3 regions of the Embleya sp. NPDC055664 genome follow, and region 1 is predicted to be linked to each of the others. Evidence: riboswitches for the same ligand, from Rfam matches in the RefSeq annotation. Region 1 holds a riboswitch; each other region holds the start of a gene.
What was found. A riboswitch is a leader RNA that binds a small molecule or an ion and turns the genes downstream of it on or off. The one in region 1 is predicted to bind cobalamin.
Positions count from the first base shown of each region.

Region 2: another riboswitch for cobalamin. It lies ahead of ACWGR4_RS47310 (prenyltransferase/squalene oxidase repeat-containing protein); the one in region 1 lies ahead of ACWGR4_RS05095 (ribonucleoside-diphosphate reductase subunit alpha).
Region 3: another riboswitch for cobalamin. It lies ahead of ACWGR4_RS03455 (ABC transporter substrate-binding protein); the one in region 1 lies ahead of ACWGR4_RS05095 (ribonucleoside-diphosphate reductase subunit alpha).

Region 1 covers NZ_JBSHGZ010000002.1:428,773-438,351, reverse strand. Annotated here, with positions in the region: gene ACWGR4_RS05110 (MarR family winged helix-turn-helix transcriptional regulator) at 1-365, shown strand, start outside; gene ACWGR4_RS05105 (GNAT family N-acetyltransferase) at 371-1,195, shown strand; gene mug (G/U mismatch-specific DNA glycosylase) at 1,291-1,851, shown strand; cobalamin riboswitch at 2,632-2,885, shown strand; gene ACWGR4_RS05095 (ribonucleoside-diphosphate reductase subunit alpha) at 2,963-5,296, shown strand; gene ACWGR4_RS05090 (ribonucleotide-diphosphate reductase subunit beta) at 5,314-6,291, shown strand; gene ACWGR4_RS05085 (helix-turn-helix domain-containing protein) at 6,412-7,212, opposite strand; gene ACWGR4_RS05080 (zinc-dependent alcohol dehydrogenase family protein) at 7,370-8,383, shown strand; gene ACWGR4_RS05075 (VOC family protein) at 8,477-8,854, shown strand; gene ACWGR4_RS05070 (hypothetical protein) at 9,050-9,199, opposite strand; gene ACWGR4_RS05065 (MOSC domain-containing protein) at 9,387-9,579, shown strand, end outside.
Region 2 covers NZ_JBSHGZ010000071.1:3,718-13,296, reverse strand. Annotated here, with positions in the region: gene ACWGR4_RS47345 (prenyltransferase/squalene oxidase repeat-containing protein) at 1-11, shown strand, start outside; gene ACWGR4_RS47340 (hypothetical protein) at 35-1,048, shown strand; gene ACWGR4_RS47335 (CbiQ family ECF transporter T component) at 1,045-2,280, shown strand; gene ACWGR4_RS47330 (ABC transporter ATP-binding protein) at 2,277-3,977, shown strand; gene ACWGR4_RS47325 (ECF transporter S component) at 3,974-4,873, shown strand; partial or broken gene ACWGR4_RS47320 (enoyl-CoA hydratase/isomerase family protein) at 5,102-5,488, opposite strand; gene ACWGR4_RS47315 (cob(I)yrinic acid a,c-diamide adenosyltransferase) at 5,626-6,219, opposite strand; cobalamin riboswitch at 6,281-6,406, opposite strand; cobalamin riboswitch at 6,819-6,953, shown strand; gene ACWGR4_RS47310 (prenyltransferase/squalene oxidase repeat-containing protein) at 7,084-8,181, shown strand; gene ACWGR4_RS47305 (SAM-dependent methyltransferase) at 8,689-9,501, shown strand.
Region 3 covers NZ_JBSHGZ010000002.1:77,057-86,635, forward strand. Annotated here, with positions in the region: gene ACWGR4_RS03445 (alpha/beta hydrolase) at 1-1,172, opposite strand, end outside; gene ACWGR4_RS03450 (hypothetical protein) at 1,291-3,885, opposite strand; cobalamin riboswitch at 4,018-4,221, shown strand; gene ACWGR4_RS03455 (ABC transporter substrate-binding protein) at 4,240-5,310, shown strand; gene ACWGR4_RS03460 (FecCD family ABC transporter permease) at 5,307-6,392, shown strand; gene ACWGR4_RS03465 (ABC transporter ATP-binding protein) at 6,389-7,204, shown strand; gene ACWGR4_RS03470 ((2Fe-2S) ferredoxin domain-containing protein) at 7,201-7,953, shown strand; gene ACWGR4_RS03475 (GNAT family N-acetyltransferase) at 8,126-8,695, shown strand; gene ACWGR4_RS03480 (GNAT family N-acetyltransferase) at 9,045-9,509, shown strand.

The DNA.
Region 1 (9,579 bases):
GCAGTGCCGAACCGCTGCGCGCCGGGCGCGTGGCCGAACTCCTCGACCTGGACATGTCCGTGGTCAGCCGACACCTCGCGCACCTGGTCGAACACGGCTGGGTGGCCCGCCGCCCGGACCCGCGCGACGGCCGGTCGGTACTGCTCGGACTCACCCCGCAGGGGCGCGCCGTGGTCGACCGGGCCACCGAGAGCTGCCTCGCGGTGATCGCCGAGCGGCTGGCCGACTGGCCGGACGAGGACGCCGAGCGACTGTCCGAACTCCTGGGCCGGTTGAAGGCGGGCTTCGGGGTGCACGCGGGCTTCGGAGGGAAAGCGGGCTTCGGACACCGGGCCGAACCGGTGCCGACGGCCGTGTCACACTGACCCGCATGCCGAAGTCCGCCGCGGAACTGCGCGCGCATTTGGAGATCTTCTACGACGCGGTGCCCCGCCGGTTCACCCGCACCGAGGCGATCGGCGCGCTGACGCTGTTCGTCCGGGAGGGCGAAGGGTGGCCCTACTATGCCCGACCCACGCTCGGCGGCCTCGCCGAGCCCACCGTCGCGGACGTGCGCGCGGTCCGGGCGCGGCAGAGAGAGTTGAAAGTGCCCGAGACGTTCGAATGGGTCCACGAGAGCACCCCCGCGTTGCGGGCGGCCGCGATCGAGGCCGAACTGCATGTACACGAGCACCCGCTGATGGTGCTCGACCCGGACGAACATCCGGCCGAGCGCCCGGATCTGCCGGACCTGGTGACGCTGCGGCGAATCCGCGCGGACGCCACCGACCTGGCGATCGTGCACAGCGTCGCGGCGATCGGCTTCGCCAATCCCGGCACCGCGCCCGGCTCCGACGGGCCCGCCGAGCGGGACACCGCGGCGCTGGGCCAGGATCCGGGCCTGCTGTCCTACCTCAACGAGCGGTTGCGCAGCGGCGAGACGGTGATGTTCGCGGCGTACAGCCCGGCCGGACCGCTGTGTGTCGGCAGTTACCAGCACCTGTACGACACGACCGAGATCGTCGGCGTGGCCACCCTGCCCGCGGCCCGGCGCAGCGGCCTCGCGGCGGCGGTGACCTGGGAGTTGGCCCGGCACGCGCTGGAGGGCGGGAGCGAGACGGTGTTCCTGAGCGCGGGGGACGAGGACGTCGCGCGGGTGTACGACCGGATCGGCTTCCGCTCGGTGGGGACGGCGATGATCGCGGAGGCGCCGTGAGCCGGCGGGACGAGGCGCGGATCGCCGAGGCGGGCGCGGAGCAGGCGGGCGCGGCGGGCGCGAAGACCGATGCCGCCGCGTCGATCGTGCTGCCGATCCCGCCCGGACGCAATCCCACCGCCGAGGAGTTGGCGGCCGCGCACGGTCGGAGCATCCCGGACGTGATCGCGCCGAACCTGCGGGTGCTGTTCTGCGGGATCAACCCGGGGCTCTGGTCGGGCGCCACCGGGCGGCACTTCGCCCGTCCCGGCAACCGGTTCTGGCCGGCCCTGTACGCCTCGGGCTTCACCCCGCGCCTGATCGAGCCCGCCGCGCAGCGCGAGTTGACCACGCTCGGCCTCGGCATCACCAACGTGGTGGCCCGAACCACCGCGCGCGCCGACGAGTTGACGAAGGAGGAGTACCGGGCCGGCGGCCTGGCGCTCACCGCGAAGGTACGCCGGTACCGACCGGCCTGGTTGGCGGTGCTTGGCATCGGTGCGTACCGCACCGGCTTCGGCCGCCCCAAGGCGGTGGTCGGCCGCCAGCCGGAGACGATCGACGACACCGGAATCTGGGTACTCCCCAACCCCAGCGGCCTGAACGCCCACTGGACGGCCGCGGCCCTCGCCGAAGCCTTCACCGCCCTGCGCACCACGGCCTACCCGCCCGAATAGGAGGGCCGCGCGCGGGGGCGCCATCCGTGCCGCCCACCATGTGCGGCGGCGACCGGGGGTCGTCGTGGGCGACCCGACCCGGGGCGGGGCCGTCAATCGACCGGGTGGCATCACCCGGTTGGTGGTTACTTCGCGCCTCCTCGTGAGGTTGGGCCGGCATGAAGATCCTGCGGGCCCCGTATGGGCCGTGGCCCACCGAGACGTTCGAGACTCCCGTCTACGAGGCGTTGGTCGCCGAATGGCGCGACTCGGGCCGGGAGGTACCCCGGCCGACGGACCGACCGCAAGGCAGCCCGCCCCGACCCGCCCGCCCACCCGGACCGGGCCCGCGCACACGTCGCCCGTGAGCCGGCCGGCAACGGCGGCGTGATCCGGGCCCGGAGGCGACCCGGCTCGTCCCGACCCGAGGGCCGGAGCCGCCGATCCGCTCCGCGTGAATCGGCCGGCCGCGGCGCGATGTGCTTCGTGTCACGCGCCCTCCGACACGCCCGGCGAGGAAGGAATTTGCCGGCCGATCGGTGCGGCGGCCGACGCGCGATCCACCGTCGATCCGGTCCGCCCCCGCCGTGCTCCCGCCGACCCCGGCCCCGTTCCACGCGGCCCGCGCAGGCCCGGTGGGGCCGGACGGGCGCCGGGGGAGCGGGCGTTCGGGGCGCTCGACGCGCGTCGCATTGCTCGCCGGTCGTACCACCGGGGCACGTCTCCGGCGAACCGTGACACGCCGGGAATCGGGACGCGACACAACACCTGGGGGTGCAACGACCACCCCGCCACTACATATATGCTCTGCGACGCAGCTGGTTCGCCCGACCGAAGTTTCCGGGAAGGCGAGGCAAGAGGGAATCCGGTGCGAGGCCGGAACTGCCCCCGCAGCGGTGAGCGGGAACGAAAGTCGTCATAGAGCGCCGGACGCCGAAAGGCGCACGGGAAGCGACGACCGCTAGGCACTCCGCGGACCACCGAGCACACGCCGTGCCCGGCGGTGCCCCGGCATGCCCGCGAGTCCGAATACCTGCCGGCTGCCCGCGCCTTCGGGCGTGGGGTCACCTGTACGTACGAGCTCGCGAGGAGAGAGCACGTGACCGTTGTGGACAGCGTGGGCGCGACCCGGATGCGGGTCGACGAGAGCCCCGAGGACCGCCTTGCCACCCTGGTGCGCACCCAGGCGCGCGATCTGCCGGAGGTCGATCCGGATCGGGTCGTCCGCCGGGTCGTCGCGGGTCTGAACGAGGGTGCGGACCGCGGCGCGGCGGCCGACCTGGCCGTGCGCACCGCCGCCGAGCTGATCGCCGAGGAGCCCGCCTACTCGCGGCTCGCCGCGCGCCTGCTGGCCGGCCGGATCGCCGACGAGGCCGCCGAGGCCGGCGTCGCCTCCTTCAGCGCCGGCATCGCGCTCGGTCACCGCGAGGGCATCATCGGCGCGGACACCGCGGCGTTCGTCGCCGCGCACGCCGCCGAGCTGGACGCCGCCGTCGACGCCGACGGCGACCGCCGCTTCGAGTACTTCGGTCTGCGCACCGTCTACGACCGCTACCTGCTGCGCCACCCCGTCTCGCGCAAGGTGGTCGAGACCCCGCAGCACTTCCTGCTGCGCGTGGCGTGCGGACTGTCCAAGGAGCCCGGCGAGGCGATCGGCTTCTACCGGCTGATGTCCTCGCTGGCCTACCTGCCCAGCTCGCCGACGTTGTTCAACTCCGGCACCGTGCACACCCAGATGTCCTCGTGCTACCTGCTCGACTCGCCCAAGGACGAGCTGGAGTCGATCTACGACATGTACGGGCGCATCGCCCGGCTGTCGAAGTTCGCCGGCGGCATCGGCGTGGCCTGGTCGCGGGTGCGTTCGCGCGGCTCGCTGATCCGGGGCACCAACGGGCACTCCAACGGCATCGTGCCGTGGCTGAAGACCCTCGACTCGTCGGTGGCCGCGGTCAACCAGGGCGGCCGGCGCAAGGGCGCGGCCTGCGTGTACCTGGAGACCTGGCACCCCGACATCCTGGAGTTCCTCGAACTGCGGGAGAACACCGGTGAGGACGCGCGTCGCGCGCACAACCTCAACCTGGCCAACTGGGTGCCGGACCTGTTCATGCGGCGCGTCGAGGAGGACGGCGTCTGGTCGCTGTTCGACCCGAACGAGCTGCCCGAGCTGCCCGACCTGTGGGGCGCCGAGTTCGACAAGGTGTACGAAGCCGCCGAGCGGGACGGCCGGTTCGTCCGGCAGATGCCCGCGCGCGACCTGTACGCCCGGATGATGCGCACGCTCGCGCAGACCGGCAACGGCTGGATGACCTTCAAGGACGCCGCCAACCGGACCTGCAACCAGGCCGCCGAGCCGGGCAACGTGGTGCACCTGTCCAACCTGTGCACCGAGATCCTGGAGGTCACCAGCGACGGCGAGACCGCCGTGTGCAACCTCGGCTCCGTCAACCTCGGCGCGCACGTGGTCGCCGGCGAGGGTATGGACTGGGACAAGCTGCGCGCCACCGTGCGCACCGCGGTGATCTTCCTCGACCGTGTGATCGACATCAACTACTACCCGACCGACCAGGCCGCCGCGTCCAACCCGCGCTGGCGCCCGGTGGGCCTGGGACTGATGGGCCTGCAGGACGTGTTCTTCACGCTGGGCCTGCCGTTCGACTCGGCCGAGGCGCGCGAGTTGTCCACGCTGATCTCCGAGGAGATCTACCTCACCGCCCTGGAGACCTCCTCGGCGCTCGCCGAGGTACACGGCCCGCACCCGGCCTACGCCGAGACGCACGCCGCGCGGGGCCGGCTCCAGCCGGACCTGTGGGAGGGCGTGTACCCGACGCAGACCAAGCGCTGGGACGCGCTGCGCACCCGCGTGGCCGCGCACGGGCTGCGCAACTCGCTGCTCGTGGCGATCGCGCCGACCGCGACCATCGCCTCCATCGCGGGCGCCTACGAGTGCATCGAGCCGCAGGTGTCCAACCTGTTCAAGCGCGAGACGCTGTCCGGCGAGTTCCTGCAGATCAACGGCTACCTGGTGCGCGAGCTCAAGGCCCGCGGCCTGTGGACCCCCGAGGTGCGCGACCGGATCAAGCGCGCCGAGGGCTCGGTTCAGGGCATCGCCGAACTCCCGGAGGACGTACGGGAGTTGTACCGCACCGCGTGGGAGCTGCCGCAGCGTGCGCTGATCGACCTGGCGGCGGCCCGCTCGCCGTACATCGACCAGTCGCAGTCGCTGAACCTGTTCATGGCCGACCCGACCATCGGCAAGCTGTCCTCGATGTACCGCTACGCGTGGTCCACCGGTCTCAAGACCACGTACTACCTGCGCTCGCGCCCCGCGACGCGGATCCAGCAGGCGACCGTGCCCGCGCAGGCGTCCGCCGCGCCGGTCGAGGAGATCTCGGACCTCGCCCCCTCCGATGTCGAGATTATCGCCTGCTCGCTGGAGAACCCCGAAGCATGTGAGGCGTGCACGTGAGCCTGCTCGATCCCGGAATGAACCTCACGCTGCGCCCGATGCGGTATCCGGACTTCTACGAGAAGTACCGGGCGGCGATCCGCAACACCTGGACGGTCGAAGAGGTCGACCTGCACAGCGACCTCGCCGACCTGGACAAGCTCAGCCCGGCGGAGCGGCACCTCGTGCAGCGCCTGGTCGCGTTCTTCGCGACCGGCGACACGATCGTGGCGAACAACCTGGTGCTGAACCTGTACCGGCACATCAACTCGCCCGAGGGCCGGCTGTACCTGTCGCGGCAGCTCTTCGAAGAGGCCGTCCATGTGCAGTTCTACCTGACGCTGCTCGACACCTACATGCCCGACCACGAGGAGCGCGAGCAGGCGTTCGCCGCGGTCGAGCACATCCCGTCGATCCGGCGCAAGGCGGAGTTCTGCTTCCGCTGGATCGACTCGGCGATGGGCCTGGACCGGCTCGAATCGCGGGACGACCGGCGGCAGTTCCTGCTCAACCTGATCTGCTTCGCGGCGTGCATCGAGGGGCTGTTCTTCTACGGCGCCTTCGCCTACGTGTACTTCCTGCGCTCGCGCGGGCTGCTCAACGGCCTCGCCTCGGGGACCAACTGGGTCTTCCGCGACGAGTCCGCGCACATGGACTTCGCGTTCTCCGTGGTCGAGACGGTGCGGGCCGAGGAGCCCGACCTGTTCGACGACGAACTCGCCGAGGACGTACGGCGGATGCTGGCCGAGGCGGTGGACGCGGAGACGGCGTTCGCCGAGGACCTGCTCCAGGGCGGGGTGTCCGGGATGACCGTCGCCGACATGCGCTCCTACCTGGAGCACGTGGCCGACCGGCGGCTGGCCCAGCTGGGCATGGCGCCGATGTACGGCTCGGCGAACCCGTTCGGCTTCATGGAACTCCAGGACGTGCAGGAGCTGTCCAACTTCTTCGAGCGGCGGGTGTCGGCCTACCAGGTCGCGGTCACCGGATCGGTCTCCTTCGACGAGGACTTCTGACCCGGGTCCGCGTGCCCGGGTACACACCACCGCCGTGCCGTCCCGATTCCGGGGCGGCACGGCGGTTTCGTGCGTTTCGGGGCCGGCCGGCCGCGCCGGTTCCGCTCGGCCCGCCCGGGCTCACGAGCGTTCGGCGGCGCGGCGGCGCAAAGCGGTCGCGGTCGCCTCGTCGGCGGGCAGGAACGCCTCCAGGTGGAGTTCGGACACGGTGACGTCGGTCGCCGTCGCGAACGAGGTGAGGGTGGTGAGCAGGCGCAACTCGCCCCCGCTCGCCGGGTCCCGCAACCGCAGCGGCACCGCGAAGCCGAGGTGGTCGGGGCCCGGTTCCACGTTCGGGACGTAGCCGCGCAGCTCCTCGATGAACGTGTCGAGCAGCGGATCGGGGCTGCGCAGCGCCCGGGCCCGCATGTTCTCGATGATGTGATGGCCCCACGCGGCCAGGTTCTCCACCCGTGTCGCCATGCCCCGCGGATGCAGCATCAGCCGCAACATGTTCATCGGCTGCCCGAGCAGTTCCGGGGCCGCGCCGTCGGTGAGCACGTCGATCGCCGCGTTGGCCGCCACGATCTGCCCGTACGGCCGCAGCACCATCGCCGGATAGGGCAGATGGCCCTCGATCACCGCGCTCAGCGCCTCCTGGACCGGCCGCATCATCGGGGCGTCCCAATCGGACTCGGGGAACACCGGCGCGAAGCCGGCGGTGTGCAACAGCGCGTTGCGCTCGCGCAGCGACAGTTCCAGGGATTCGGCGAGCCGGATGATCATGGTCCGGCCGGGCCGGGACCGACCGCTCTCGATGAAGCTCAGGTGCCGCTGGGAGGTTTCCGCGCGCGCGGCCAGCTCCAGCTGGCTCAGCCGCCGAGCGGTACGCCAGCGCCGCAGTTCGGCGGGGAAATCCGGGCCGTGGGTGATCGTGCTCATGGGGCAGTTCTAGGCAGTGCGAGCACCGCGGGCAATTCCCTTGCGGGAATTGTCCTGTCGGCGGCTCGCTCGCAGGATCGTCACCACGGCCCGCCGAGTGGCGGGCCGGACACAGCGGATCGTCGCACCATCGTCGCAACGTGGAAGAGGCACCACCATGAAGAGCTACCACCTGCAGCCGGGCGCCGGAATCGACGGACTCACCCTGCGGGACCACGACGAGCCCGCGCCGGGTCCGGGTCGGGTGCTGGTCCGGGTCCGGGCCTCCTCGATCAGCCTACGCGAGCTGCTCGTCCTGGCCGGCGACTATCCGCTGCCCGTGCGGCCGGACGTCGTCCCGGGCTGCGCCGGGGTCGGCGAGGTGGTCGCGGTCGGCGCCGGAGTGACCCGGGTGGCGCCGGGGGACCGGGTCGCCGCCACCGTCTTCCCGGACTGGATCGACGGGCCGTTCGGCCTGGACTACGCGGCCCAGCTGGGCAGTTCGCGCGACGGCATGTTCACCGAGTACACGCTCGCGGACGAGCGGGCGCTGGTGCACATCCCCGCGCACCTGTCCTTCACCGAGGCCGCCACCCTGCCGCTGACCGCGGTGACGGCGTGGAACGCGCTGACCGGCGGCCGGGCGCCGATGCCGGGGGAGACCGTGCTCACCCTCGGCACCGGGGGTGTGTCGTTGTTCGCCGTGCAGTTCGCCAAGCGGTCCGGCGCCCGGGTGATCGCCACCACGTCCAGCCCGGACAAGGCGGAGCAACTGCGGGCGCTCGGGGCCGACGAGGTGGTCGACTACCGGCAACATCCCCGGTGGGGCGAGGAGGTGCGGCGGCGTACCGGCGGGCGCGGAGTGGACCGCGTCGTCGACGTCGTGGGGGACCTGTCCCAGTCGCTCGCGGCGATCGCGCTCGGCGGCGAGATCGCCTTCGTCGGGCACTGGTTGGGCACGGACGCCCCGGGTCGTACGCCGTCCCCGACCGACTTCTTCAACGCCGGCGCGGTGCTGCGTCCGCTCGCGGTGGGCAGCCGGGCGGCGTTCGAGACGATGAACCGCGCGGTGGACGCGTGGCGGGTGCGGCCGACGATCCACCGCGAGTTCGGCTTCGACGAGATCCCGAACGCGCTGCGCCACCACGCCAAGGGCGGCTTCGTGGGCACCGTGGTGGTGAACCACGGCTGACCGACGATCCGTCGGGTACGGCCGGCAGGCCGGTGCGCGGCGGTGGGCGAAACCCGGTTGGTCCGGCCGACCGCTGCGCGCACAATGGCGCGCATGGCCATCTCCTTGCATCACATCGTCATCGACGCACACGATCTGCCCGGACTCGCGCGTTTCTGGGCCGAAGTGCTGGGCTGGCAGGTGTTGTCCGAGCGCGAGCGCGAGGTGGTCATCGGCACCGAGCCGGGAGCGCCGGTCGGTATCTGCTTCATGCCGGTGACGGACGTGAAGACGGTCAAGAACCGACTGCACCTCGACCTGACCCCCGGCGCCGGTCCCGGCGAGCGGGACGCGGAGATCGAGCGGGTGATCGCGCTCGGCGCCCGCCGCGTCGACGTCGGCCAGACCGGCACCGAGTCGTGGACGGTGCTTGCCGACCCGGAGGGCAACGAGTTCTGCGTGGTACGGGCGAAGGCGACGCTGATCGGTTGAGTGGTCGGCCGGTCGGCCGATCGGCCGGTCGGCCTCGGTCGAGCGGGAATTGGCGCTCGGTGTCGCGGAGGAGGGCCGTGAGACGGTCGGTGGCGGGGCGCGGAGGGGGTGACTGCCCGGGGCGTTCGCGAGCGGTGCGCGGGTGCGGCCGATGCGTTCGCCCCGGCTCGGTGGGTCAGGCCGAGGTCCGACGCGCTAGGTGGTCGGCGGGTTGCCGGAGCCGCTGTTGCCGCCGCGACGGCGGGTGAGTCGGTCGCGCAGGTGCCGCTTGCCCTGCTCGACCTGGCGCGGATTGCGGCGGATGTACCCCTGGATTTTCTTCACGGTCTTCGACAGCGCGCTCATGTCGTGGTCCCTCCCTGATGCCCGGAAACGCGGGCGTCGGCGTCCCCGAGGGCGCCGATAACAGGTGTTTGCCCCGTTCTGGACCGGGATACGCGGTTCGACCTGGCCGAATCCCCCGGAACTCCCCCGGAAAACCGCCGAATCGGTCCGCCGAGGCCCGCCGAGAGGGAGCGGGTAGCCTGCCGGTATGTCTCACGTCCTCTCCGTGAACCTGGCCCACCCGCGCGCCAACCCGGTGAAGGCCGGGATCGACCTGACCGGGATCGACAAGCGGCCGGTCGACCACGCGGTCGCCGTGCGACCCCCGGGGCCCAAATACGGCGGCCACGGCAGCGGACTGGTCGGCGACGAGATCTACGACCGACAAAACCACGGTGGCA
Region 2 (9,579 bases), on a different contig from region 1:
AGCACACGTGAGGCGCCTCGGCCACGGAAGCCGAATGGCCCGCCTGGTCGCCGCCCTGGCCCTGCTCGCCCTGCCCGCCACCGCCCAGCTCACCGTCGCCGCACCGACCGCGCGCGCGGTCGACACGTCCAAGGGCACGCCCGGATACTGCCCGGACGGCAACGGCGTGACGGTCGTGATCGACTTCCAGGAGCTGGGCGGTACGACCATCGTGCGCTGTGCGCGTGGCGATCAGGCCACCGGCCATGCCGCGCTCAAGAACGCCGGCATCGAGATCGCCGGCGTGGCCCGCTGGGGCGAGTCCTTCATCTGCCGGATCGAGGGCAAGCCGGGGGCCAACTCCGAGGCGTGCATCGACACGCCGCCGGCAAGCGCGTACTGGTCGTACTGGCACTCCCCCAACGGTGGTTCGTGGACGTACAGCCAGTGGGGCGTGATGAACCGCAAACCGCCGCTCGGCAGCTTCGAGGGCTGGTCGTTCTCCAAGAACAAGACCGAGACCACCAACCCCTCGCCGCGCGTGGCACCGTCACGCCCGACCACGCCCGCCACCCAGGACCCGCCGCCCAGGACGAACAACCCGCAACCGCCGGCCGGCAACGGAGGCAACTCCGGCAACGGCACGACGTCGGCGGGATCGGGAGGCAAACCGGCCGGAACTGGAGGCGGCACCGCGTCGACCGGGTCCGGCTCGAACGCGGCCGGCGGGACCGCCACCTCGGGTACCGACCCACTGGCCCCCGGGCCCGGCGTCTCCGGAAATCCGATGGAGTCCGAACCCCCGCCGGCCGCTCCGGCGAGCGAGGTGCCCTCCATCGCCCCGACCGGGTCCGCGGCGCCCGAGCCCGCCTCGGCCGCGCCGTCCGTGCAACCCTCCGGCGTCACCCCGCAGGGCCAGACCTGGACCGGCGGCGAGGAGTTGGCCACGAAGAAGCGGGACGGCATCCCGACCATGACCATCGTCGGCATCGCCCTGCTCGTTGCCATCTGCGCGGCAGCCGGATTCACCACGTGGCGCCGCCGGACGCGCGCCGACGGATCGGGATGAACGTGCCCCACCCGAAACCGTCGCCGACCGCCGCGGCGTTCCGCCGCGGCGGCGGCCGGCTGCCCCGCACCGTGCACCCCGGCGCGTGGTGGTTGTGGGCCCTGGGGCTGGCCACCGCCGCCGGCCGAACCACCAACCCCCTGCTGCTCGCGTTGCTCCTGGCGGTGGCCGGGTTCGTCGTCGCCAACCGGCGCAGCGACGCCCCGTGGGCCCTGGCGTTTCGGATGTACCTGTTCCTTGGGTTGTTCATCATCGTGATGCGGGTGCTGTTCCGGATCGTCTTCGGCGCGGGTGCGGCGAGCGGGCATGTGCTCGTCGACCTGCCGGAGATCCCGCTGCCCGCGTGGGCGGCGGGCATCCACCTGTTCGGGCCGGTCGCGCTCGAACACGTCCTGGGCGGGTTCTACGACGGGTTGCGGCTGGCCACGATGATCGTGTGCCTGGGTGCGGCGAACGCGCTGGCCAGTCCCAAGCGCATGCTCAAGGCGGTGCCGGCGGCGCTGTACGAGGTGGGCGCGGCGGTGGTCGTCGCGCTGTCGGTCGCGCCGCAGTTGGTCGAGAGCGTGCAGCGGGTGCGCCGGGCCCGCCGACTGCGCGGCGGGGCGCAGAAGGGCATGCGGGCGTTGCGGTCGATCGCGATCCCGGTCCTTCAGGACGCGCTGGATCGTTCACTGGCACTGGCTGCCGCGATGGACTCGCGCGGATACGGCCGCAATCGGCATCTGCCACGCGCGATCCGACTGTTGACCGGCGTCCTGACCCTCGTCGGGCTGATCGGCGTGTGCGTCGGCGTCTACGCGCTCCTCGACGGAAGCACACCCCGCTACTTGGGCGCCACCATGCTGCCCGGCGGCCTCCTGATCGCCGGCATCGGCTTCGTGCTCACCGGCCGGCGGATCAACCGGAGCATCTACCTCCCCGACCGCTGGCGCCCGGCCGAATTCGCGGTCGCCGGCTGCGGTCTGGGCACCGGCGCGCTGCTCTACCTGACCAGCCGGATCGACGCGGGCAACCTGTACCCGTCGCTGAGTCCACTCGCCTGGCCCGAACTGGCCCCGCTCCCGGTCCTCGCGCTGCTCGTCGGCGTGCTGCCCGCGTGGCTGGCACCGCCACCTCCGCTCACCGCACCTCGCATCGGCGACACCGTGCCCGCACCCGATGCGTCGGCCGTCGCGCCGAAGGCGGGTCCGGCCGGTACCGGTACCACCATCAGGGAGAAGTCCGTCCGGTGATCGAATTCCGCGACGTCACCATCACCTACGCCGACGCACCGGCCCCCGCCCTGCGCAACGTGCAATTGACCATCTCCGAAGGGGAGTTGTGTCTGGTCGTCGGCCGCACCGGGGCAGGCAAGTCCACCCTGCTGGGGGCGATCAACGGCCTGGTCCCGCACTTCACGGGCGGCACGTTGCGCGGCAGCGTGCTGGTCGACGGCATCGACACCCGCACACAGCCACCGCGCGAGTTCGCACACCTGGTGGGCGTGGTCGGTCAGGATCCGCTCGCCGGTTTCGTCACCGATACGGTCGAGGAGGAACTCGCCTACGCAATGGAGCAGTTGGCCATCCCGTCGGCGGTGATGCGCAAACGTGTCGAGGAAACCTTGGACCTGCTCGGCATCGCCGAGTTGCGCCATCGCCCGCTGCGCACGCTCTCCGGCGGCCAGCAGCAGCGGGTCGCGATCGGCTCGGTGTTGACCGCGCACCCCCGTGTACTGGTCCTGGACGAGCCGACCTCGGCACTCGACCCGACCGCCGCCGAGGACGTCCTGGCCGCGATCACCCGGCTCGTGCACGACCTCGGGATCACCGCGATCGTCGCCGAACACCGCATGGAACGGGTCGTGCAGTACGCCGACCGACTCGTCCACCTGCCCGGCGACCACACCGTGCGCGACGGCTCGCCCGCCGAAATCCTGGAGACCTGCGACATCGCCCCGCCCGTGGTCGAACTCGGGCGGCTCGCCGGCTGGTCGCCGCTGCCGCTGTCGGTCCGCGACGCCCGCCGACTGGCCGCACCACTGCGGGCGCGGTTGGCGGACTGTACCCCGCCCGGACCACGATCGGCCCATTCCTCGGCCGACCCGCTGCTGACCGCGCGGCGCATCATCGTGCGCCATGGCGACGTGATCGCCGTACGCGGCCTCGACCTGGAGTTGCCGGCCGGGCAGGTCACCGCCCTGATGGGCCGCAACGGCTCCGGCAAATCCTCGCTGCTGTGGGCCCTCCAAGGCTCCGGTCCCCGCCAGGGCGGCACCGTGGACGTGGCGGGCACCGATCCGGGCCGGGCCGAGCCGAAGCGGGCTCGCGCGCTGGTCGGTCTGGTCCCGCAGACTCCTGGCGACCTGCTCTACCTGGAGACCGTGGACGCCGAATGCGTCGAGGCGGACCGGGAATCCGGCGCCGAAGCCGGTGCGTGCCGGGCGCTGCTCGATCGCATCGCGCCGGGGATCGACGGCACCCTGCACCCGCGCGACGTCTCCGAGGGGCAGCGCCTCGCCCTGGTGCTTGCCATCCAACTGGTCGCTGCGCCACAGGTGGTGCTGCTGGACGAACCGACGCGCGGCCTCGACTACCACGCGAAGCGGCGGTTCGTCCGAGTGGTGCGCGAACTCGCCGACGCCGGGCGGGCGATCGTACTGGCCACACACGACGTCGAATTCGTCGCCCAAGTCGCCGACCGCGTGGTGGTGATGGCCGAAGGCGACATCGTCGCCGACGGTCCGACCGCCGAAGTCGTAGTCTCCTCGCCCGCGTTCGCACCCCAGGTGGCCAAGATTCTCGCACCGGCCGAATGGCTGACCGTCACCGATGTCGGCAACGCCCTTGCGGATACGGACATCAGCGACCGGGAGTCCGCCTCCGAGGACGGCGTCCCGACCGCACGCGACGCTCGCGCATCCGCCGCAGACAGGGAGCCCACCGGATGACGACCGTCACCGACACGCGCAAACGCACCAACGCGATCCGAATCACCCCGCGTACCGCGATCGTGCTCACCATCGCCTCGATCGCGGGCCTGGCCATGTTCCTGTGGCCGCTGTTCGCTTCCCCCTCCCCCGAATCGGCCGCGCACTCGGGCGACGCGCCGCTCATCTTCGCCGGCACCCTGCCGTTCGTGGTCGCGGTGGTGCTGGCCGAACTCACCAGCGGCGGGCTCGACTCCAAGGCGCTGGCCATGCTCGGCGTGCTCTCCGCGATCAACGCGGCACTGCGTCCGCTGGGCGCCGGCACCGCCGGGATCGAGACGGTGTTCTTCATGCTCGTCCTGGCCGGACGCGTGTTCGGCCCCGGGTTCGGATTCGTGCTCGGCTGCACCTCACTGTTCGCCTCCGCCCTGCTCACCGCCGGCGTGGGCCCGTGGTTGCCGTTTCAAATGCTGGCTTCCGCCTGGGTCGGACTCGGCGCGGGCCTGTTGCCCCGGCGGGTGCGCGGGCGGCGCGAGATCGTCATGCTCGCCTGCTACGGCGTCTTCGCCGCCTACGCGTTCGGGTTCCTCATGAACATGTGGTTCTGGCCGTTCCTCGCCGACTCCGAATCCATGGTCGGCCCGGCCTTCGTCCCCGGCGACGGCATCCTGGACAACCTGCGCCGGTTCTTCGTGTTCACCGTGCTCACCTCGACCTTCGGATGGGACACCGGCCGCGCCATCACCAACTGCCTCGCGATCGTCCTCGTCGGCCCGGCGGTGCTGGCCGCCCTGCGGCGCGCATCCCGCAAGGCGGCCTTCGAGGCACCAATCGTGTTCGAACCCGCCCCGGCCGACAACGGCCTTACGCAGGTCGGCACCGCGACCACCACCAAGCCGACGAAGCCCGCCCCATAGCTGCGTTCCGTATGTGGCGCCTACCGCCTCTGCCTTGCGCCCACCGCCCGGAGCAGACGACACCGCAGACATTCGGGATCCCCGCATTCGTCCTGCATCGACTCCGGATCCTTCCCATCCCCCGTATGTTTCAGTTCCCGAGCCATCGACAGCAGACTCTCCACCGCGGATGTCGGTGAGGGCATGCGATCGGGACGGCGGACGGCTGGGCAACCGCCGTGCGTTCTCGGCGAGTTCGCCCGAGGGCGCCGGGTCGGCGAAGCGGCCGAGGACGTCGGCCGGCGTCCCGGTGGCCAACGCCTCGATCGCCGCGTCCAGGCGGTGCGAGGGCACGAAGTGGTCGGCGAGGCCGCAGGCGATCGCGTCGCCCGCGCCGATGGCGGAGCCGGTCAGCGCCAGGGGCGTACCCGACTCGCCGGGGGCTCGGGCGAGCAGGTGGGTGCCGCCGACGTCGGGGACGAAGCCGATGCCGGTCTCGGGCATGGCGATCGTCGAGCGCTCGGTGACGATGCGCACCTTCCCATGCGCGGAGATGCCGACGCCGCCGCCCATCACGATGCCGTCCATGACGGCGACGTAGGTCTTGGGGTAGCGGGCGATGCGGGCGTTGAGCCTTGCCACCCGGCCGCGGCGGCGGCCGGGTGGCAAGTCCGGGAACGCAATTCGGGTTGTCTCCCGAGCGAGTCGTTCGTGCCGCCACACCCTGCGAGAACCGGTGCGATATCGGCCGGCGGAACGGTGGCGGCGCGATGTCAGCGGTTGCGGCCGGGACTCCACAGCACGTCGCCGCGCCCGCCGTCGTTGGCCAACCGCGCGAGAATGAACAGCAGGTCCGACAAACGGTTCAGATAGCGGACGCACACCGGGTTCACCGTTGCCGCCTCCCCGCCGGACAACTCCGTGTCCGTCTCGATCAGCGCCCACGCCGAGCGTTCCGCCCGGCGGGCGGCCGTCCGCGCCGTGTGCAGGAGCGCCGCGCCGGGCGTACCGCCCGGCAGTACGAACGACCGCAAGGGCTCGAGCCGTTCGTTGAACGTGTCGCACAAACGCTCGAGGCGGGATACGTCCTCGTCCCGGACCCGCAGGCGTTCGTCTCCGTCGCGGATCGGAGCGCACAGGTCCGCGCCCACGTCGAACAGGTCGTGCTGGATGCCTTCCAGGACGTTCCGCAACTCCGCGTCCAGGCAGCCCAGCGCGAGCGCCACGCCGATGGCGGCGTTGGTCTCGTCGGTGTCGGCATAGGCGACGATCCGAGGATCGGTCTTACGGACACGGGAGTTGTCGCCCAACGCGGTCGTGCCCGCGTCGCCCGTGCGAGTGTAGATACGGCTCAGCACCACAGACATGGCGAACCACCGGCCTCTCTCGGGGAAATCCGCCCCGGTTGTATCGAGGTGGCGACGACGTGAGTCTCCTGGCTCTCGGATCAACACTTCCCCCGGCCTTCCAACCCCGAAGCGGGGCCGTGGCCTTGACGGGAGTCGCTCCCCGATCACAGTGGCGGGACCGCACCGGAATCGCACCGGTTTCCTCGGCTTCGCCGTCGCACAGCAGGCCACAGCATGACACGCGGCCCTCGCCGGCACCAGACCCGACCCGGGACCTCCTGCCACGGGCAACCGCACTCCTGCTCGACCGGGGCGCACCACACACGTGCAGCGTTTCCGAGACGGCGCCACCCACCAACACACGGGCCCCGCCTGACACCGCTCGGCCGCTGAGCCGCTTCCTCGGTGCCCGCCCCCACGTCGACCCCGGTCGAGAGGCGGCGTGTGACTACTGAAGCCTCAAGGAGGATTTCCGGGTTCCGCGTCGGATCCATCCTTCATGTACCGGCGATCTTGTTGGCCGGAAAGAGAGTTCCGTCCGGAGTGAGCGGTCCGTAGAGTGCGGGATCTGCAGGTCTGAGCAGTCGACGTACCGATTTCGGGCGTCTTCATCTGTTTCGATCGTCTTGTGTGACGACTCGCAGTAGCTCCGACGACGGGGGAAGTCCGGTGTGAATCCGGCGCTGACCCGCAGCGGTGATCCGTCCCTCCCGACGGCGAGCCCGAATGCCCGTCGCCGCAGTGTTCGTCTCCCATCCCCGTCGTGGTCCGCGGGACGGAGCCCCAGCGACCCGTGCGTCGGGACGGTGCCGCCGTCGGTGTGCCCGCTCGGCCGCCGGGTCTCCCGGGTCCGCCGTGCCATGGGCCCGGAAAGGCACCGTGATGACGCTCACCCGACCCGGACGCCGGATCGCCGCGCTGTTCGGCGGACTGGCCCTCGCCGGTACGGCCGCCCTGATCCCGTCCACCGCCGTGGCGGCTCCACCGACGACCGACACGACGCCCCAGGCAAACGTGTCCATACTCTCCGGCAACCGCACCCAGGCCGCGGCGGGATGGCTGGCCCGGCAACTCGTCGACGGCGAACGCTTCGAGACCACCTTCGACGGAGTGACCTACCCCGACCAGGGCCTGACGATCGACGCGATCTTCGCATTCGCCGCAGCCGGGGTCGCCGACGACAACGGAGCCAAGGCCACCACGTGGCTCGCCCGCCCGGAGATCCTGTCCGGGTACATCGGCGACGGCACCACCAACGCCTACGCCGGAGCCACCGCCAAGATCCTCCTCGCCGCCGAGGTACGCGGTGTCGACCCCACCTCGTTCGGCGGCGTGGACCTCCCGGCCCGACTGCTCTCGTTGCAAAAGCCTTCCGGCCGCTTCACCGACACCTCGCCGTGGGGCGACTACAGCAACGCCTTCAGCCAGTCCCTCGCGCTCCTGGCGCTCGACCGCACTGCGGCCGGCGCCCCCGCCGCCGCGGTGGACTTCCTGGCCGACGCACACTGCGCCGACGGCGGATTCCCCCTCGACTACGGTCTGTCCACCTGCACCAGCGACGCCGACTCGACCGCGATGAGCGTGCAGGCGCTGGCCGCCACCGGGCGCCACCAGGAAGCGGCCGCCGGACTGAACTGGCTCGCCTCACACCAGCTTTCCGACGGCGGCTTCGGTACGGTGGGCGCGACCACCTCGAACGCCGACAGCACCGGCCTGGCCGCCCAGGCCCTGCTCTCGTCCTGGCGCGTGATACCGGGCCTGACCGCCCGGCACTTCCTGACCGAACGTCAGGTCGGTTGCTCGGCATCCACGGCCACGCGAGGCGCGATCGCCTACGACACCGGCGGGTACAACCCCGCCACCGCCACCAGGGCCACCGCTCAGGCGGTTCTCGGCCTGGCCGGCACCGGCTTCGCCGACCTGAGCAGCGCGGGCGCTCACCGGAACGCCCCCACACTGCACTGCCCCACCACACCCTGACCGGACGAGCCGGCGGCCACCGTCGACACGGTAGCCGCTGCCTCGACAGGTGCGGGCGTCGGTCCCGGGGGCCCTCCTGCCGAGGCGGCGAGCATGTCGCGACAACAGCACCCCTCTCAGGGCCCTCTCACGCATTGGGAATCACGCGGCATCGAAAATCCCCATGACACCCGGACAGGAAAGCGTCCAGCCCAAGGTTTCTGCACCGACGGGCACGGCAGGAACGCCCGTTCGAGCACTGGGGGTCAAGGGGCACGACGGTGTTCAAGAGGCGCCGGCCAGGGCAAAAGCCCAGGTCGGCGCCTCTTGCAGATTTCGACCACCTTCCATGGGCACGCACAACACTCACTGCGTCGCCGACACGCGTGGCGACACGGTCGGTGGCGGTGAACCGATTGGTCGGCGCCTGGCACAATGGTTCGGGAACGGGTTCGAAGGCGCTTGGGCGCGCAGCCTTTCGTTCGGGATGCACCGGGTGAACGGCGGACAGGAAAAGGGACCACCGTCGTGAGCGAGAATCGACCGTCCGAGGGCCAGCCGATCTCGGGGCCCGACGTCGCGCACAACGCCCGGGTCTGGAATCACTGGCTGGGCGGCAAGGACAACTACCCGATCGACCGCAAGGTCGGCGACCACGTCACGAGCATGTTCCCGAGCATCGGCGAAGTCGCCCGCGCGGACCGGGAGTTCCTGGGTCGCGCGGTGCGCTTCCTGGCCGGTGAGGCCGGGATGGACCAGTTCCTCGACATCGGTACCGGGCTGCCCACCGCCGACAACACGCACGAGGTCGCCCAGCGGGTGAATCCCGCCGCGCGGATCGTCTACGTGGACAACGACCCGCTCGTCCTGGCGCACGCCCGGGCGCTGCTCACCAGCACCCCCGAGGGTGCCACCGACTACATCCACGCCGACGCGCACCACCCCGACGCCATCGTCGCGGACGCGAAGGCGACGCTGGACTTCGACCGCCCGGTGGCGGTGATGCTGCTCGGCAGCCTCAACTTCATCCTCGACACCGACACCGCCGTGGACATCGTCGGCCGGTTGATGGCCGCCGTACCGTCCGGCAGCCACCTGGTGATCACCCATCCGACCACCGAACTCGGCGGCGAGGGCAACGTCGAGGCCATGCGGTTCTGGAACGAGAACGCCACGCCGCCGATCACCGCCCGCAGCCTCGCCGAGTTCACCCGCTTTTTCGCCGGCCTGGACCTGCTCGACCCGGGCATCGTCTCCTGCGCCCGCTGGCGAGCCGCCCCCGTCGACGGCGAACTCCCGCCGATCGTCCCGCAGTTCGGCGCGGTCGCCCGCAAGCCCTGACCCCGTCACGCGCAGCTTTGACGAACACACTACGGCGGCGTCGGGCCCGAAGTCTCCGACCCCGACGCCGCCGCGCGT
Region 3 (9,579 bases), 350 kb from region 1:
AACAGCAGGTGGCTGCCGTCCTTGTTGTTCATCGCCAGGGCGAGAGCTTCCCGCAGGTACTTCCACGCGGTTTCCTTGTCGCCGTACAGCAGACTGTTGGTGCCGGTCCAGCCGAGGGAGGAGGTCAGCTTGCGGCCGTCGTAGGCGGTGCGCAGCGGCTTGTCCTGCAACGCGTCGAGGAAGGTCGCGCCGATCTCGGCGGCCTTGGCCGGGTCGCCGCCGAGCGGACAGCCCGCCCGGGCGGCGCAGTCGGCGGCGAACGCACGGAACGAGCGCTCGAAGCCGATGGTCTGGTCGATGCTCGCGTCGAGCTTGTCGGCCGCGGGGTCCACCACCGCGTCCAGGACCATGTGGCCGGCGCGGTCGGGGAACTCGTCCAGATACATGGTCCCGAGGTAGGTGCCGTACGACACGCCCAGGTAGTCGAGTTTGTCGTCACCGACCGCGGCGCGCAGGACGTCCATGTCCCGAGCCGCGTTGCGCGTGCCCACGAACGGCAACAACTCGCCGGACTCGGCCTGGCACGCGGCGGAGAACTCCTTGCCGCTGCGCTCGCCGTCCGCCTTGCGTTCGACCGGATCGCGGGGCGAGTCCCGGGCGTTGCGCTCGTCCCGGGCCTTGTCGCCCAGGCACCGTACGGGCGCGCTGTCGGCCACACCGCGCGGGTCGAAGCCGAGGATGTCGTAGCGGTCGTGCAGAGGGCCGTCGAAGTCGGCGAACCCGTACTTGACGAAGTCCTGGCCCGAGCCCCCGGGTCCGCCGGGATTCAACACGAGGGAGCCGATCCGCCGATCGGGCTTGGCGGCCGGGTGTTGCATGACGGCGATGTCCAGCGACCTGCCGCCGGGAGCGGTGTAATCCAGCGGCACCTTGAAGGTCCCGCACCGGAATTCCCTCTCGTCCTTCTTCTTCGTCTTCGGGTCGTCCGTGCACGCCTTCCACGAAATCTTCTGTTCGTAGAAGGCGCGCAGCGCCGGGTCGGCCGCTCCCTTGGGCTTCGGCGGCGGGGTGGCCGCGGCCGTTCCGGTCGTCACCTGCGTGGGAACCGGCTTGCCGGCGGCGGCGTTCGACGCGCTGTCACCGGAGCCCCCGGTACACCCGGCGGCCAACAACAGCGCCACGGTCACGGGTATGGAACGACGGAAGGACGCCGCCTGAAAAGGAGTGATCACGCGCCAAGGACTATCAGTCGCCGATCCCGCACGGCACACCACTATCCCCGCCACCGGCAACGGCACCACCCAGACCGGATATTCCACGCACCGTACCCGCCGGCCGACGCATGTCCCGTCAGCGGAGGACGGCGGCCGCGGTGGCGAGGAGTTCCGGAAGGGCGCCGGTGAACTCGGGGACCAGTCGGAGCACCACCGCCCAGTGCCCGGGGTCGGCGGTGTCGAGGCCGGCCTCGTCGACCAGGCGCGCGAACTCCTCGGTGAACGCCGAGAGCGTGTCCCCGACGAAGGCCAGGACGTGGGAGGCGGGGGCGTTCGCGGTGAGGAGATCGGCCGGGAGCAGGTGGCCTGCCGCCAGGTCGGCCGGCCACCGGTCGAGGTCGCGCGCGCCGTCCGCGATGCCGAACCGGACCAGGTAGGCCGTCAGGAGGTGCGGCGGACAGTCGGGGTGCGCGGCCAAGGCGGCCAACGACTCCTTCGAGAGCGGCTGTTTCTCGTCGGCGACGATCAGTCGGGCCCAGGGGACGGCCACGTCGTACTCGTCCTCGAAGTGCTCCAGCCGCTCCTGGATCCTGCCGCCGCGCAGGAGGTGTTCGGCGGCGGCGTCCGGAGTCCGGGCGGCGGCAAGGGTCTCGCGGATGGACGCCGATCCGGCCTCGGGCGCCGCGAGTGCGGTACGGAGCAGGTGGTGTGTCGTCGCCGGAAAGGGGTGCTTGGCGGCGGGGCGGCGGCCGGGAAAATGGGTCTCGGCGAGCAAGGCGGACACCGCGTCGGGGCCATGGCGTTCCCACAACGCGACCGCGACCCGCAGCCGGCCCACTTCGGTGTGCAGGCGCATGCGGCCCAGCATCACCCGGACGAGCACCGGATCGCCCGAGTCGATGGCGGCGAGCAGCCAGTGGCGGCGAGTGGATGGGCTGGTGCGGGCGAGCAGGTCCCCCAGGGCCGGGCTGATCGGGATGCGCCGGTGCCCGCCGGCGCGCGGTCGCCCCGCGCAGATGCGAACGCGTTCATGTCGTGCGATGCCGCCGAAGTCGTAGAGGTTCGCATTGACTTCCGGGTCGTCGAGATCGAGCAGCCCTTCCACCACGTCGGCCGGCATGTCCCAGCGTGAGGCGCACGCGACGGCGGCTTCGACGCCGCGTACGGCGTACACGTGCGCGCGGACCGCCGCGGAGAGCGGGTGGAAGACGCTCAGGTGTTGGATGGCACGCAGGTCGAGTGCGGGGATCACGGCGCACTGCACGTGGTCGGGCGCGGCGGCGAGGAGGGTGTAGAGGTGCTTGCGCGCGCCCTCGGGCGCCTCGGCGGGGAAGCGCGCGGCCAGGCCGCGGGTCCACGTGACCGGGGTGCCCTTCGCGCGCTCGCCGGCGGCGTGGGCCACCGCGGCGGAGACGAGTTCGTGGCAGGTGCCGCGGAATCGGGGAAGCAGCTTGTGCAGCGAGATCCACGCCTCGGGGTCGTCGCCGAGCGGTTCGATCAGCCGGGCGACGGACGGGGCCAGCGCGTCGGGTACCGGGCCGCGATAGCTGCGGACAAAGGCGCGGTCGTCGTCGTCATCATCGACGTCGGTGTGGTCCGATGGGTCGCCGACGGCGGAGTCCGCGCGGCGGGGACACAGGTTGCCGAGCGCGGCCACGACCGCGCCCGCGGGGGTGACGGCGCGAAGAACCTCGTCGAAGGGGAACCGATCGTTCTCGATCCCCCAGGCGAGCAGGTAGGCCAGGTGATGGTCGTTGTCGGGGGTTTCCGGGGCCAGTAGGGCGGCGAACGGTACCGGGCCCACGCGCTGTTCGAAGTGCGTGCGCGTGCCGAACGTCGACGCGACACCGGCGCGAACGGTCGCGAAGACGAGCCGTTCGGGGCAGCCGTCGTGCCGTGTCAGCTCGATCCGGGCATCGGCGTCGTAGGGCAGTCGGTCGTCCTCGCGCAGGATCGCCGCCCAGTCGACGCCGCCGGCCGGCGCGTCGGCCCGATCGTCGAGCCGGAGCCCGACCAGCCAGGCGTCGTGGTCCGCGCGCGGCCGGTCCCGGCCGTCGAGCCGCGTTCGGGCGGCGGCCAACACGGCGGTCGGGTCCTCGGCCCGGGCGGCATCCCCGAAGACCACGGCCAGGTCCGGGTGGTGCATGCCCTCGTCGTGGAACAGTTCCGCGAACCCGCGAAGTTCCGTATGCGTGTCGGCGAGCCGGGTGTGCGTGGCACAGATGCCCACGACACGCTCCACGACGACCCACGGGGGCAGATACGGGGCGAGCCGCGAGATCGCGTGTCGGACCGCGTCGGGGAAGGGCGAGCGCAGCATCGACCGCAACAACCGGGTCCCGTTGTGCTTCAGGAGCGGCACCACGAGGCGCGTGTGCCAGTCCGCCGACGCGGGGTCCGCCGCGGCCCAGACCGCTTCGTGCACGCGCGTGTCCGAGCGCCGGCTCAACAGCGCGAGGCCCACGTCCGGGTCCCCGTAGCCGGCCATCCGCACGGCCGTGTCCTCGTCCAGGTGCCGGTTGCCCGCGAGTCGCGCCATCAGGGCGTGGTCACCCGACGCGAGCACGGCCTCGATCAGCTGTGCCGGCGGGGCCACATGGTCGGCGGCGAGCGCCTCCGACACCTCGGTCCTCAGCCGCGTCGTCAACGCGACACCCGCCGCGATGGGCACGAGACGAGACGCGGCGTACAACGCCGAACGCAGCCCGGCCGAACTCTCCCACGACATCACGAACCGCAACTCCTCACCGGGACGGCCGCGTTCACCCGATGCGGCGCGGCAGCGCTCAGCGTAGGAGGTCGCTCGGACGGCGCCCCGAACCCGCGCGGCGGAGCGGGCCGACCAGGCGCGACGAGCGGTTTGGTAGCCTGTGGCCGCCGTGGTGCACGGGAAGCCGGTTCAAGCCGGCGCGGCCCTCGCCACTGTAGCCGCGGAGCCCCGCGGCCCTCGCCGACCGCCCCAAAGCGGTCGGGGTCACTGGATGGATCGGGAACGAGCCAACCGGGAAGGCCGGCCGCGGAGCGTCGATGCGGAAGCCAGGAGACCGGCCACGGCGCGACATGTTCCACGAGGGTTGGAGAACACGTGTTCCGCGCTTCCGCGCGCCCGTTTCGCGCCGAACGTTTCATCCGTCCCCCGCACGCCCCGCGTGCCGGGCGCTCCACACGCTCCGGCCTCGCCGCCGTGGCGCTCCTGCTCGTCGGCGCGCTCGGCGCGTGTACGGGTGCGCCCGAGCCCGACAAGCCCGCCGCGGCGGCCGGGAGCGGCCACCCGACGCCGGTGAGCGTGAGCAGGTGCGGCGTCACCACCACCGTGACCGCGCCGCCGGCCCGGCTGGTCACCCTCAACCAGGGCGCCACCGAAGTCGCCCTGGCGCTCGACCTGCAAACCCGGATGGCCGGCACGGCGTACCTCGACGACGTGGTCCCGGCCAAATGGAAGGCGGCCTACGACACCGTCCCGGTGCTCTCCGAGAAGTACCCGTCCAAGGAGAAACTCCTCGCGGCGCGCCCGGATTTCCTCTACGCCTCCTACTCCAGCGCGTTCACCGACAAGGTGGCGGGCACGCGGGACGAACTGGGCTCCCAGGGCATCGGCACCTACCTGTCGCCGCTGGGTTGCGCCGACGGCAAGCAGCCGGCGGCGGTGTCCTTCCAGGCGGTGTGGGACGAACTGGGCGACGTTGCCCAGGTGTTCGGTGTCGCACCGCGCGCCGCCGCCATCCGGGACACGCAGCAGCGGCAACTTGCCGACGTCACGGCCAAGTCGGCGGGCAAGGGCCTGAACGTGCTCTGGTACGACTCGGGTACGAAGACCCCGTACGTCGGCGCGGGCCACGGCGGACCCCAGCTCGTGCTCGACGCCGTCGGCGCCCGCAACGTCTTCGACACGCTGCCCGGCGGCTGGAAGAACGCGAGTTGGGAGCAGGTGGTCGCGGCGGACCCCGACGCCATCGTGGTCGCGGACGCCGGGTGGGACACCGCACAGTCCAAGATCGACTACCTCGAACACGACCCCGTGCTGAGCAAGCTCAAGGCCGTCCGAAATCGGGCGTTCGTGGTCGTGCCGTTCTCCGAGTCGACCCCCGGCGTGCAGCTCGCCGACGGGGCCGTCCGGGTTTCGGCCGCCCTGAGCGGCCTGGCACCGCGTCCGTGACCGTGACCGATCGCCCCGTCGCCCGACACGCGGGAGCCGGTCGTGCGGCGGTGGCCCTGGCCGCCGCCGTGGTCCTGCTGCTGCTCACCGTCCTGCTCGGCCTCGCCGTGGGATCCGTCCACGAACCGCCGCACGTCGTGGCGGAGGTGGTCCTGCGCCGGCTCGGTCTCGGCGGCGCCGACGTCACACCGCTCGACGACCGGATCGTCTGGCAGCTGCGGCTGCCGCGCGTCCTGGGGGCCGCCGCGACGGGCGCGGGACTCGCGGTGTGCGGCGCGGTGCTGCAGACCCTGACCGGCAACGACCTGGCCGACCCCTACCTGCTCGGCATCTCCAACGGCGCCGCCGTCGGCGCGGTCACCGTGATCGTCCTCGGCGTCGGAGCCTCCGGCACCGCGGTCGTCGGCGCACTCCCGGCGGCGGCCTTCGTCGGCGCCCTGCTCGCCGTCCTCGTCGTACTGACCCTCGCCGGGGCACACAGCCGGACTCTGCCGGCCTCGCGGACCGTGCTGGCCGGCATCGCGGTCGGGCAGCTGTGCGGCGCGTACACCTCGTTCGTCGTGCTCGTCCTCGGCGACCGCAACGCCGCCCGCGGCGTCATGGAGTGGACGCTGGGTTCGGTGGCCGGAGTGCGGTGGGACACCGCCGTCTTCCTGACCGCGGTGGCCGTCGTCGGCACGGTGGTCATGGTCGCCGCCGCCCGGGACCTCGACGCGTTCGCGTTCGGCGAGACCGCGGCCCGTTCCGTCGGTGTCCACGTCGAACGCACCCGCTGGGCCCTGGTCGCCGCGGCCGCGCTGGTGACCGCGTGCCTGGTCGCCAACACCGGCGTCATCGGATTCGTCGGTCTGGTCGTACCCCACGTCGTCCGCCTGGTGTGCGGCCCGCGCCATGCCCTGCTGCTGCCCATGTCCGCACTCGTGGGTGCGTCGCTGCTCGTGGGCAGCGACATCGTGGCGCGCTCGGTGCTCCCGGACCAGGAGATCCCCGTCGGCGTCGTCACCGCCGGACTGGGAGCGCCGTTCTTCGCCTGGCTGCTGTGGCGCCAGGCAGCCGGGCGCGTGGCGGGGGACCGGCCGTGATCGTCGCGAACCCGGTGCGGCTGCGGGCCGAGAACGTCGGTGCGCGTGTCGGCGCCGCCACACTGCTGACGGAAGTCACGCTCGACTTCGCCCCCGGCAGGACGACCGGCCTGCTCGGGCCCAACGGCGCCGGCAAGACGACGCTGCTGCGGACCCTGGCCGGACTGCGCCGGTCACAGACCGGCCGAGTCCTGCTCGACGGCGACGACCTGTACGCCCTCACCGCCCGCCGCCGCGCGCGACGGGTGGCCTTCATGGAACAGCAGGCCGACACCGCGCTGCCGCTGACGGCCCGCCAGGTCATCGACCTGGGGCGCACGCCGCACCGCGGTCGATGGCCGGTACTGCCCGGCCCGGCGACCACCCACGAGCAGTCCGTGCTCGCCGAGGCCGTCGCCGCCACCGACGTCGACGCACTGCTCGACCGGACCTGGTCCTCCCTCTCCGGCGGCGAGCGCCAACGTGTGCAACTCGCGCGCGCCCTGGTGCAGGAACCCGGAGTACTCCTGCTGGACGAACCCACCAACCACCTCGACCTGCGTCACCAACTCGGCTTCCTCGAAACCGTGCGCGGACTCGGCATCACCACCGTCGCCGCCCTGCACGACCTCGAACTGGCCGCCGCCTACTGCCACGACGTCGCGGTGCTGCTCGACGGCCGCCTGGTGGCCCACGGGCCCGTCGCCGAGGTACTCACCTCCGCCACGATCGCGCACGTGTACGGCGTCGACGCGACCGTGGAGCGACACCCCCTGCACCACCGCCCGCACATCCGATGGAACGGCCTGCTTCCCGAGGGGATCGAGTCATGAACCAAGACCGCGCCGGCGCCCCCGCGGAGCCCGCTTCGGGTCGGGCGACGGTCCTGGTCGGCATGTCCGTCACGGAGGCCGACCGCCGGACCGAACTGCTCGCGGCCGCCGCGCCGTCGAGCGCCACGACGGCGTTCCTGCAACAGGGCGAGCCGTCCCTGTCGGCCGAGTTGACCAGACTGGCCGACGCGGGCATCGAGACCGTCGTCCTGATCGGGGTCCGCCTCGGGCCGACCGGCCCGGGACACTCCTGGCTGCGGCGGATCGCGGCGTATTGGTGGCGGGAGCGCACCGGCCATCGCCCCGAGGTGCTCGTCGCCACGCGGTTCGCCGACTCCGCGGCCGCCGTGACCGCCGCCGCGGCGGCCGTCAAGGCGATCACCGGCGAGGAACCCGGCCTGACCTCCCCGGCCTGGGAGGAGGCCCCCGGCCACCGACACCAGGTCCTGGTATGCCGCGGGCCTCGCTGCACGGCCAAGGGCGCGGACGACAACCTGCGCTCACTGGCGCGGCGGCTCATGGAACACGGCCTCGGGGACGACGACGTCCTCGTGACCCAGACGGGATGCCAATTCCCCTGCAACCAGGCCCCATTGGTCACCGTGCAGCCCGACGACGTCTGGTACGGCCACGTGGACCCGCCGACGATGACCGCGATCGTGACCGAGCACCTCGTCAACGACCGCCCACTCACGACACACCGCCTCCCACGCCACCGAAAGGAGCCGAGAACCCACCCGGAAATCTGACGCGCCGCGTAACGAGCGGCGACCGGTGACCGGCGCAGCGCGCGGTCTCCCCGCCGTATCCCGCCCGGGTCGCATTCGTCTCGGTGCGTTCGGCGACGCGGGGGTGGGTGGTCGTCGTCGGAGGCGGCGAAATGCGGTGGACGGGCGCGCGGTTGTCGCCGATGATCCGTTGGTGACCAACCCCGACGACGCCATCCGACCCGTGTTCGTCACCCCCGAGCGGCAGGTCCGCTGGGTCTTGTTGGCGGGCCGACCGCTGACCTGCCTGGTGGCCGGCGATCTGGTCGGGGCCCGCGCGCATACCGGTCTGGACCTGCCCGAGTTCTTCGTGTCCGAACGAGCGCTTGGCCTGTGGCGAGAGCGTTTCGACCAGGTGACCGCCGACCCGGCGAGCGCCCCGTGGGTGGCCCGGGCCGCGGTCTCCGAACCGGACGGCGCGGTGGTCGGCTACGCCGGCTACCACGGCCCGCCGAACGAGGACGGCATGGTCGAGATCGGCTACACGGTGGTACCGGAGGCCCGCCGTCGCGGCTACGCCAGGGCGATGCTGCGCTCGCTCCTGGTCCGCGCGGCCGAGGAGCCCGGCGTGCGCGTGGTCCGGGTCACCATCGCTCCCGACAACGTCGCGTCGCTCGCGACCATCCGGGGCTTCGGCTTCGTCGAGACGGGCGAGGACATCGACGAGAAGGACGGCCTCGGAATCATCCACGAGGTCCCGGCCGACCACATCCTGGGAACCTGACCGATCCCACTCCGAGCCCCCGACACCCGCGGCTCCGCACGGCTCCTCGACGCCTTGCCCTACATCTCGGTATCGCAGTAGCCCCACCCGCGGCCCGCGGCCCGCGGCCCGCGGTCACCACAAGCCCGACCGAGCCGCCCGATGCTCTCGGGGCGGGCGCTTCGCGCGCTCGCTGCTCGCAGCCGGCGCCACGACCGCGACGGACACGATCCGCCTGCCGCGCCGCGCGGGCGGCGTGAGCCCGGTGCGGGTGGCATCCACCGCCAGGGCTGTCCCGATGGTGACGTTTGCGCTGGTCACCGGCCCAAATAGGGATGCCCATCCACCCGGAGGCTTGTATGAATACCCCATGTCGATTCGTGTACAGCTTGCCGACTTGGACCATGCGAACTGGGAGGAGGTGGTCGACCTGACGGTCTCCCGGGAACAACGCGACTTCATCGCACCGAACGTGTACTCGATCGCGGAGAGTCGTTTTCTCCCCGGCTTCGTGACCAGGGCGGTGCTGCACGACGGGCGTGCGGTGGGTTTCGCGATGTACGGACCCGATCCCGACGACGGGGAAATCTGGCTCTACCGCTTGATGATCGACGAGGCCCACCAGGCGCGGGGGCTGGGACGCGCCGCGCTGCGGGAAGTCGTCACACATGTGGGGGAGATGTTCTCGGCACCCCTGCTCCGGCTCGGTGTACGTGCGGACAACGTCGCGGCCAGGGCGCTGTACATCTCCGCCGGATTCGTCCCCACGGGACAGATCTTCGGAGACGAGGAGATCTTGGACCTACGCCTCTCCGACGAGCGTGGGGCCTGCTGAGCCGTGTTCCCGACCGCCCGGCAGGACACCGGCGGCACGAGCGTCCAAATCCTGTCGTAGCACCCCGAGC